One region of the Streptomyces sp. NPDC127098 genome, then DNA from elsewhere that is predicted to be linked to it. Evidence: riboswitches for the same ligand, from Rfam matches in the RefSeq annotation. Region 1 holds a riboswitch; the other holds the start of a gene.

Evidence for each region. A riboswitch is a leader RNA that binds a small molecule or an ion and turns the genes downstream of it on or off. The one in region 1 is predicted to bind ZMP and ZTP.
Region 2: it holds a riboswitch for ZMP and ZTP, as region 1 does, so the genes downstream of both, ACFWI8_RS25865 (glycine hydroxymethyltransferase) here and ACFWI8_RS19020 (bifunctional 5,10-methylenetetrahydrofolate dehydrogenase/5,10-methenyltetrahydrofolate cyclohydrolase) in region 1, are expected to answer to the same signal.

What each region holds. Positions count from the first base shown of each region.
Region 1 is NZ_JBHXFJ010000028.1:28,249-32,480, forward strand. It holds gene ACFWI8_RS19010 (glycoside hydrolase family 6 protein) at 1-1,330, shown strand, start outside; gene ACFWI8_RS19015 (peptidoglycan-binding protein) at 1,408-1,887, opposite strand; gene ACFWI8_RS19020 (bifunctional 5,10-methylenetetrahydrofolate dehydrogenase/5,10-methenyltetrahydrofolate cyclohydrolase) at 2,014-2,877, opposite strand; ZMP/ZTP riboswitch at 2,900-2,986, opposite strand; gene ACFWI8_RS19025 (polysaccharide lyase family 1 protein) at 2,996-4,027, opposite strand; gene ACFWI8_RS19030 (polysaccharide lyase family 1 protein) at 4,056-4,232, opposite strand, start outside.
Region 2 is NZ_JBHXFJ010000048.1:45,319-49,550, forward strand. It holds gene ACFWI8_RS25860 (endonuclease V) at 1-700, opposite strand, end outside; gene ACFWI8_RS25865 (glycine hydroxymethyltransferase) at 703-2,154, opposite strand; ZMP/ZTP riboswitch at 2,176-2,268, opposite strand; gene ACFWI8_RS25870 (dodecin) at 2,384-2,599, shown strand; gene ACFWI8_RS25875 (cytochrome P450) at 2,747-4,120, opposite strand; gene ACFWI8_RS25880 (ATP/GTP-binding protein) at 4,123-4,232, opposite strand, start outside.

The DNA.
Region 1 (4,232 bases):
CGCCCTGGCCGGCGCTTTCGCCATCACGCTCAGCACGCTCGGCATGGCCTCGGCGAACGACGACCCCGGGACCCTGGCGCGCGTGGACAACCCGTACGTCGGGGCCGACGTGTACGTGAACCCGGAGTGGTCGGCCCGCGCCGCCGCCGAGCCGGGCGGTTCGGCGATCGCGAACGAGCCCACCGGCGTCTGGCTGGACCGGATCGCCGCCATCGAGGGCGTCAACGGCGGCATGGGCCTGCGTGACCACCTCGACGAGGCCGTGGAGCAGGCCGGCGGTTCGCCGCTGGTGTTCCAGGTCGTGATCTACAACCTGCCGGGTCGCGACTGTTCGGCGCTCGCCTCCAACGGCGAGCTGGGCGCGACGGAGATCGACCGCTACAAGACCGAGTACATCGACGTCATCGCCGACATCCTGCGGGAGTACGAGAACGAGGCGAACCTGCGGGTCTCCGCGGTGATCGAGATCGACTCGCTGCCGAACCTCGTCACCAACGTCAGCCCGCGCCCGACGGCCACGCCGCAGTGCGACACGATGAAGGCCAACGGCAACTACGTCGAGGGCGTCTCGTACGCGCTGTCGGAGCTGGGCTCGGTCGGCAACGTCTACAACTACATCGACGCCGGCCACTACGGCTGGATCGGCTGGGACGACAACTTCGGCGCCTCGGCGGACCTCTTCCACCAGACCGCCACGCACGGCGAGGCGACGGTCGACGACGTGCACGGCTTCATCGTCAACACCGCCAACTACGGGCCGACGACCGAGCCGCACTACTCGATCAACGACTCGATCAACGGCACGTCCGTGCGGCAGTCGACCTGGGTGGACTGGAACCGCTACGTCGACAACCAGTCCTTCGCGCAGGGCTTCCGCCAGGAGTTGGTGAGCACCGGCTTCAACTCCAACATCGGGATGCTGATCGACACCTCCCGTAACGGCTGGGGCGGTTCCGACCGGCCCGCCGGGCCCGGCCCGCGCACCGACGTGAACGCCTACGTCGAGGGCAGCCGTGTCGACGGCCGGATCCACGCCGGCAACTGGTGCAACCAGGCCGGCGCCGGCCTCGGCGAGCGCCCGACCGCCGCCCCCGCCTCCGGCATCGACGCCTACGTCTGGATCAAGCCCCCGGGCGAGTCCGACGGCGCCAGCCGGGAGATCCCCAACGACGAGGGCAAGGGCTTCGACCGGATGTGCGACCCGACCTACCAGGGCAACCCGCGCAACAACAACAACCCCTCGGGCGCCCTCCCGGACGCCCCGCTCTCCGGCCACTGGTTCTCCGCGCAGTTCCAGGAGCTCCTGGACAACGCCTACCCGCCCCTGTGAGCCGGTAGGAACACCGATCCACCCCTGAAACGAGGGGCCGGGGCACCCAGCCCCGGCCCCTCGCTCCGCGCTGTGGGTCAGTGCCACATGCGCAGGTAGGGCCAGGACTCGGGGCCCGGCCAGCCGTCGACCCCCACGGTGCCGCTGCCGAAGGTGGTGTTCACCCACCGCTGGAGCGCCCGCATGGCGTCCTGCGAGTTGGACCCGAAGATGCCGTCGATGGTGCCGGGGTTCATGTCCGAGCGCCCGAGGTCCAGGCTGGCCCGCCGAAGCGAGCACTGCGCCTCGATGCCCGACGACGTGACGCCGGAAGCGGAGGGGACGGCGGTCATGCCGCTGTAGTAGCCGTAGTACCAGCGCCCGTTCTCGAACTCGGCGTTGGAGCACGAGTAGACCGCGGCGCCGACCTCCCCCGCCGCGGCCGCCCCGGACGCCGGCAGCGCCAGCGTGCCGGCCAGCGCGAGCGCGGTGGCCGCGAGGACGACGCGCTCGCGCGTCGCCGTGCGCGGCGGCCGAGGGGCGGGGGATGGGGTGGCACCCGCTGTGCGTCGGTTCATGACTACCTCCACGCCGTGTGGTCTCCGTCTCCGGTTCCGAGAGCCAAATCTGGCGGCGGGGGCTTTCATCGCGCTTTCATGCCGCGACCTGCGCCGGGGCGAGCGGCGCCCGTGGCTCGTCCCCGCTCATGGCGCCAGGCCACGTTGCGCGGTCGCCGCGTCCACGGTCTGGGACAGCAGGACGGCGATCGTCATCGGCCCGACGCCGCCCGGGACGGGGGTGATCAGGCGCGCCCGGCTCATCGCGCCCTCCGCGTCGATGTCGCCGACGTTCCCCGCGTTGTACCCCGCGTCCACCACGACCGCGCCCGGTTTGATGTCCTGGCCGCGGACGAGCCTTGGGCGGCCGACCGCCGCGACCAGGACGTCGGCCTCCCGCACCACCGAGGGCAGGTCCTCCGTGCGGGAGTGGCAGTACGTCACCGTGGCGTCGCGGGCCAGCAGCAGCATGCCGACCGGGCGGCCGAGGATGGCGCTGCGGCCGACGACGACCGCCCGCTTCCCGGCGAGGTCGACGTCGTACTCGTCGAGCAGCCGCATGATGCCGCCCGGTGTGCACGAGACGAAGCCCGGCAGGCCGAAGCTCATCGCGGCGAAGGAGTGCGTCGTGACGCCGTCGACGTCCTTCTCCGGCGCGATGGCCTCGAACGCGGCCCGCTCGTCGATGCCGGGCCCTGCCGGGTGCTGGAGCAGGATGCCGTGCACGTCGGGGTCCCGCGAAAGACCCTCGATGGTCTCGACGAGCTGGGCCGTGGTGGTCGTGGCCGGCAGCGGGACGTGCCGCGAGGTGATGCCGACCTTGGCGCACCGGGCGCGCTTCATCCGGACGTAGGTGACGGAGGCCGGGTCCTCGCCGACCAGCACGGTGGCCAGGCAGGGCGCGACGCCCGTGCGCCGGGTGAGCGCGGCGGCCCGGTCGGCCGTCTCACCCAGCACCCGCCTGGCCAACGCCGTGCCGTCCATCAGTTCCGCGGTGTGTACATGGGGCATGCCGAGCTCCCGAGCATCGTGACGACAACGCCCAGGCGCACGGCATCAACCCGTTCCGGGGGCCGCTCCCCGGTGGTGCTCCACCTCAGCGCCAGTCACGGCCCACCGTCACTGTAGTTCAGATGCCGATCCGACCGGTCCCGGCGCCGTTCGTCACGATGGTTCTGACGTCCGCCGCGTCGTCCAGCGGGTAGGAGTAGTACGTCGCCGGGTTCTGGACCGAGCCGCCGACGACCGGTTCGCCGGCCTCCTCGCCGACGAAGACGTTGTTCCGCTCCACGATCCGGCCGTCGGGTCCCGAGTAGCTGTTGGTCATGGGCTCCTCGACGTCCTCGAAGTAGTTGCCCTCGATCCAGCAGCCGGAGTCCGCCTGGCAGGCCGGGCCGGTGTCGGAGTTGCGGTGGTAGTAGTTGTTGTAGATGTGCACCGGCTCGCCGAAGCGGACGCGCGGGTTGCGCTGCGGCGTCCGGTCGTACCAGTTGTGGTGGTAGGTGACCTTCAACCGCCCGGTGTCCTGGGCCGCGTTGTCGTCGTCGTGGCCGAGCAGCATGTTCTTGGTGTGGTCGTGGGTGTGGTTCCAGGAGACGGTGAGGTAGCTGGCGCCGCGCTTGATGTCGATCAGTCCGTCGTAGCCCTGGGCGAGGTCGTTGTGGTCGATCCAGATGTGGTGCGAGAACATCTGGACGTTGATCGAGTCGTCGCTGGCGTCCCGGAAGTTCAGGTTCCGGATGATGATGTTGTGCACCGCGTTCGCGGGCGGCGAGGTGACGGAGTCGTCCGCCGGCAGGCCGATGTTGAAGCCGCCGCCGGTGATGCCCGAGTCGGCGCCGAGGCCGATGACGGTCTTGTCTGAGCTGATGTCGTACATCCCGTCGGGCAGCGTGATCATGCCGTTCACCTGCACGATCCGCGGTCCGTCGGCGCGGATCTCGGCGATCAGGTCGGCCGCCGTCGACACGGTGACCGTCGGCCCGCCGGCGCCGCCGGTGGTGCCGTTCTGACCCCAGGCGTTGACGGACGCGAAGCCGGTCGGAGCCGCCTCGGCCGCCACGCCGGAGGCCACCTGCCGGCCGGAGGGGTCGGTCGCCGGCGTGGCCCCGGAGAGGGCAAGCGTGGCGACGGCCGCCGCCGCGAGCACGTTCAGTCTCATCGTGAGCCTCATCGTGAACCTCCGCCGCTCAGATCCGGCCGACGCCCACGCCGGCCGGCACGGCGGACGGCAGGGTGCGCGGGTCGTCGGGCGTGTAGGAGTAGTAGGTGCGCGGCTCGACCACGGTCCCCAGGGTCTGGGGCGTGCCCGAGTTCACGTACACGTTGTCGCGCTCGACGACCCGTCCCGGGCCGCTCTCGTCGTA
Region 2 (4,232 bases), on a different contig from region 1:
GCTCGCCGGCCGCCCGCAGGGCGTCGCGGCAGAGCCGGTCGGCCCGCCTGGTGGTCTCGGGGAGCCGGTAGCCACGGGTCAGGTGCAGGGTGTGGGCGCAGGCGTCGGCGATGTTGGTGCGGTGTCCAGGCGAGACGTAGACCGGTTTGACACCGTCCCTGGTGCGCAGCGCGCGACCGACCTCCTCGTCGCCGTCGAGCAGCGGCGCGGCGTCGCCGCGTCGTGGTCCCGGTGGGGGGTGGCGGAAGGTGAAGGGGTTCTTGGCGACGCCGATGGTCGGCAGCCCGGTGAGCACTCCCAGGTGGCTGGCGAGCCCGAGGCGGCGGGGGTGGGCGAGGCCGTAGCCGTCGCAGACCACCAGGTCGGGGACGTGGCGCAGCCTGCCGAGCGCGGCGAGCACGGCGGGCAGTTCGCGGAAGGCGAGCAGCCCGGGGACGTAGGGGAAGGCGACCCGGCCCACCGCCGTGGCGTGCCCGAGCTCGGCCAGGGTGGCCGCGTCGAGCGCCACGGCGGCGGCCGCGACGGTGTCCCGCGCGTCGTCGTAGGCGACGTCGACGCCGACCACGACGGTCCCGGGGGCCCCTGGCGCGGGGCCTGAGCCGTCCAGGACGACCCGTGGTCGGAGTCGCTCCTGGACGGCCCTGGCCTCGGCCTCGGTGGCCGGCGTGGTGTGCGGGTGGACGAGGCGGAGGGCGCTCACGCTCAGCTCAGGTCGATCCCGGGGTAGAGCGGGTGCTTGGCGAGCAGGTCGGCGGCGCGCTTGGCGACCTGCTCGGCGACGCCGTCCTCCAGGCGGTAGGCGGCCTTGGACGCCCCGCCGCTCTTGGTGGTGCCGGGGGTGGTGCGGGAGAGCACGGTGTCGATGAGCTCGGCGACCTCGTCCATGCCCGCGGTGTCGAGGCCGCGGGTGGTGAGGGCCGGGGTGCCGATCCGGATGCCGGAGGTGTACCAGGCGCCGTTGGGGTCACGGGGCACCGCGTTGCGGTTGGTGACGATGCCGGCGTCGAGCAGCGCGGCCTCGGCCTGCCGGCCGGTGAGGCCGTAGGAGGAGACGTCGATCAGGGCGAGGTGGTTGTCGGTGCCGCCGGTGACCAGCCGGGCGCCGCGGCGCATCAGGCCCTCGGCGAGGGCACGCGAGTTGTCCACGATGCGCTGGGCGTAGTCGCGGAAGGCGGGCTGCCTGGCCTCGGCGAGGGCCACGGCCTTGGCGGCCATGACGTGTGGCAGCGGGCCGCCGAGCACCATCGGGCAGCCGCGGTCGACCTGCTCGGCGAGCGAGTCGTCGCACAGCACCATGCCGCCGCGGGGGCCGCGCAGCGACTTGTGGGTGGTGGTGGTGACGATCTGGGCGTTCGGCACGGGGTCGAAGTCGCCGGTGAGGACCTTGCCCGCGACGAGGCCGGCGAAGTGGGCCATGTCGACCATCAGCGTCGCGCCGACCTCGTCGGCGATCTCGCGCATGATCCGGAAGTTGATCAGCCGCGGGTAGGCGGAGTAGCCGGCGATGAGGATCAGCGGCCGGAACTCGCGGGCGGCGGCGCGGACGGCGTCGTAGTCGACCAGGCCGGTCTCGGGGTCGGTGCCGTAGCTGCGCTGCTCGAACATCTTGCCGGAGATGTTGGGGCGGAAGCCGTGGGTGAGGTGGCCGCCGGCGTCCAGGGACATGCCGAGCATCCGCTGGCTGCCGAGGTCGCGGCGGAGCGTGGCCCAGTCCTCCTCGGTGAGGTCGTTGACCTGACGGGCGCCGGCCCGCTCCAGGGCCGGGCTCTCGACGCGCTGGGCGAGGACGGCCCAGAAGGCGACGAGGTTGGCGTCGATGCCCGAGTGCGGCTGGACGTAGGCGTGGCGGGCGCCGAAGAGCTCACGGGCGTGCTCGGCCGCGAGGGACTCCACGGTGTCGACATTGCGGCAGCCGGCGTAGAAGCGGCGGCCGACGGTGCCCTCGGCGTACTTGTCGCTCAGCCAGTTCCCCATGGCGAGGAGCACGGCGGGCGAGGCGTAGTTCTCACTGGCGATCAGCTTGAGGGACGCGCGCTGGTCCTCGATCTCGGCGCCGATGGCGTCGGCGATCCTGGGCTCGACGGAACGGACGACGTCGAGGCCGCTGCGGAAGGCGGTGGAGACGGTGGAGTCGGCTGCTGGCTCGTTGGTCATGGGGGCCTCCTTGACATGGGTCGCGACGGCCCAGGCGCACGGCTCCACATCGCACAGCTAGGGCCGCTTCCCGATGGTTGACCCCATCCCGACGCGCCAGTCACGGCCCGGTGCGAGGGTAGCACCGCTGGTCCCGGCCGTGTCGCGGGTGTCCGCCCGGTGGGGCAGGGTGGAGTCAGTGGGACGCGGGGCCCCGCGTCGCCACCCGCGTGATGCCCTGGAGGCCGGCATGAGCGAGCACATCTACCGGGTGACCGAGATCGTCGGTTCCTCGCCGGAGAGCGTGGACGCGGCGGTGCGGAACGGGATCGCCCGGGCCGCCAAGACGCTGCGCAACATCGACTGGTTCGAGGTGACACAGATCCGCGGCCACGTGGAGAACGGCGCGATCGGCCACTACCAGGTGGGGCTGAAGGTGGGCTTCCGGCTGGAGGACACGACCTGAGGGCGGGTGTGCCGGCGCCCGGCGGGACCCGGTGGAATGCCACGGCCTCCGGCCGACCGAGGTCGACCGGAGGCCGTGTTTCCGAGCGCTCGGCTCGACTTGTCGCACACTCGTCCGTCCCTCAGGACGGTGCGGACGGGCTACGGGTCAGCGCCACCGGGCCAGGAAGGAACTCCACCAGCCGCCCTTGGCACGGGCCGGCTCCGCCGCCGGCTGGGGCGCGGCCTTGGGCTGGCTGGGGTCGGGCGTCCTGGTGCGGAGACGAACCGGCGTGAAGCTGGCGGGGAGTTCGACGAGTCCACGCTGGAACGGGCTGGGCCGCCAGGTCAGGTTCTCGACCGGCACCGCGAGCTCGATGTCGGGCAGCAGGTTGAGCAACCGCTCGATCGCCCCGACGGCCATCAGGGTGGCGGGGTCCTTGGCCGGGCAGGCGTGCGGCCCGGCGGACCACGCGAGGTGGGCGCGCTTGCTGAGCATCTGCCGGGAGGCCGACAGCGAGGGATCGGTGTTCGCGGCCGCGAAGCTCACCGCGACCGGGTCGCCCGCCGCGAGCTTCATGCCGAACAGCTCGACGTCCTGCGTCGGGTAGTGCACGGCGTAGTTGGGGATCGGCGGGCTGTTCCACAGGACCTCGTCCACGGCGTCCTCGACCAGCAGCGCGCCGCCGTACTGGCCGCCGAAGAAGCGCTCGTCGGAGAGGACCACGAGGAGTCCGCTTCCGATCAGGTTGCGGACGGGATCGGCGCCCGCTCCCATCATGACGAAGAGCTGCTGCACCATCTCCTCGTCGGACAGTCCCGCGGCGTGCCGGGTCATCCAGGAGGCGACGTCGTCGCCGGGCTGGGCACGCTTGTGCGCGACCAGTTCGACGAGGCTGTCACCGACCTGCTTGCTCCCGGCCTCGGCGTCCTCACCGGACCACACCTTCGCCCAGCCCTCCGCGAGCCGGTCGCCGAGGTGGGGCGGGCAGCCGAAGATGTCATTGATCACCAGGAGCGCCACCAACTGCGCGTACTCGTCGATCAGGTCGACCGTGCCCCGGGTGCTGAACCGCTCGATCAGATAGGTGGAGATCCGCTCCACCTGGCGGCTCAGCCGGTGCGTGTCCACCTTGGCCATGCTGTCGCTGATCGCCTGACGCAGCCGCAGGTGTTCGGCGCCGTCGGAGAAGAGGGCGTTGGGCCGGTGGGCCATCATCGGGATCGCCGGACTGTCGTGCGGTATGCGGCCCTCGTTGAGGTCACGCCACCGTCGGGAGTCCTTGGAGAACAGATCGGGCGACTGGAGCACCTGAAGGGCGGCCGCGTAGTCGGTGACCAGGGTCACCGGCACGCCGGGCGCCATCTCCACGGGCGCGGCCGGTCCGTACTGGCGCAGGAACTCGTAGAACCGCTGCGGATCGGCCGCGAACTCGGGCCCGTGCAGGGGCACCCGCTCCACGGGCGCCGGCCCGCTGCCGTTCATGCCCTGATGTGCCGGGCAGCCGGGGGGCGGGTTCGTGAAACCAGAGGGGGAATCCATTCTTACTCCTGTCGGGTGTGGCTCTGCAGGTAGCGGACGAGAGCCACGAGTGCCTGGGCCGACGACTTCTCGTCGCGGGCGTCGCAGGTGACAACCGGGGTATCGGGGAGCA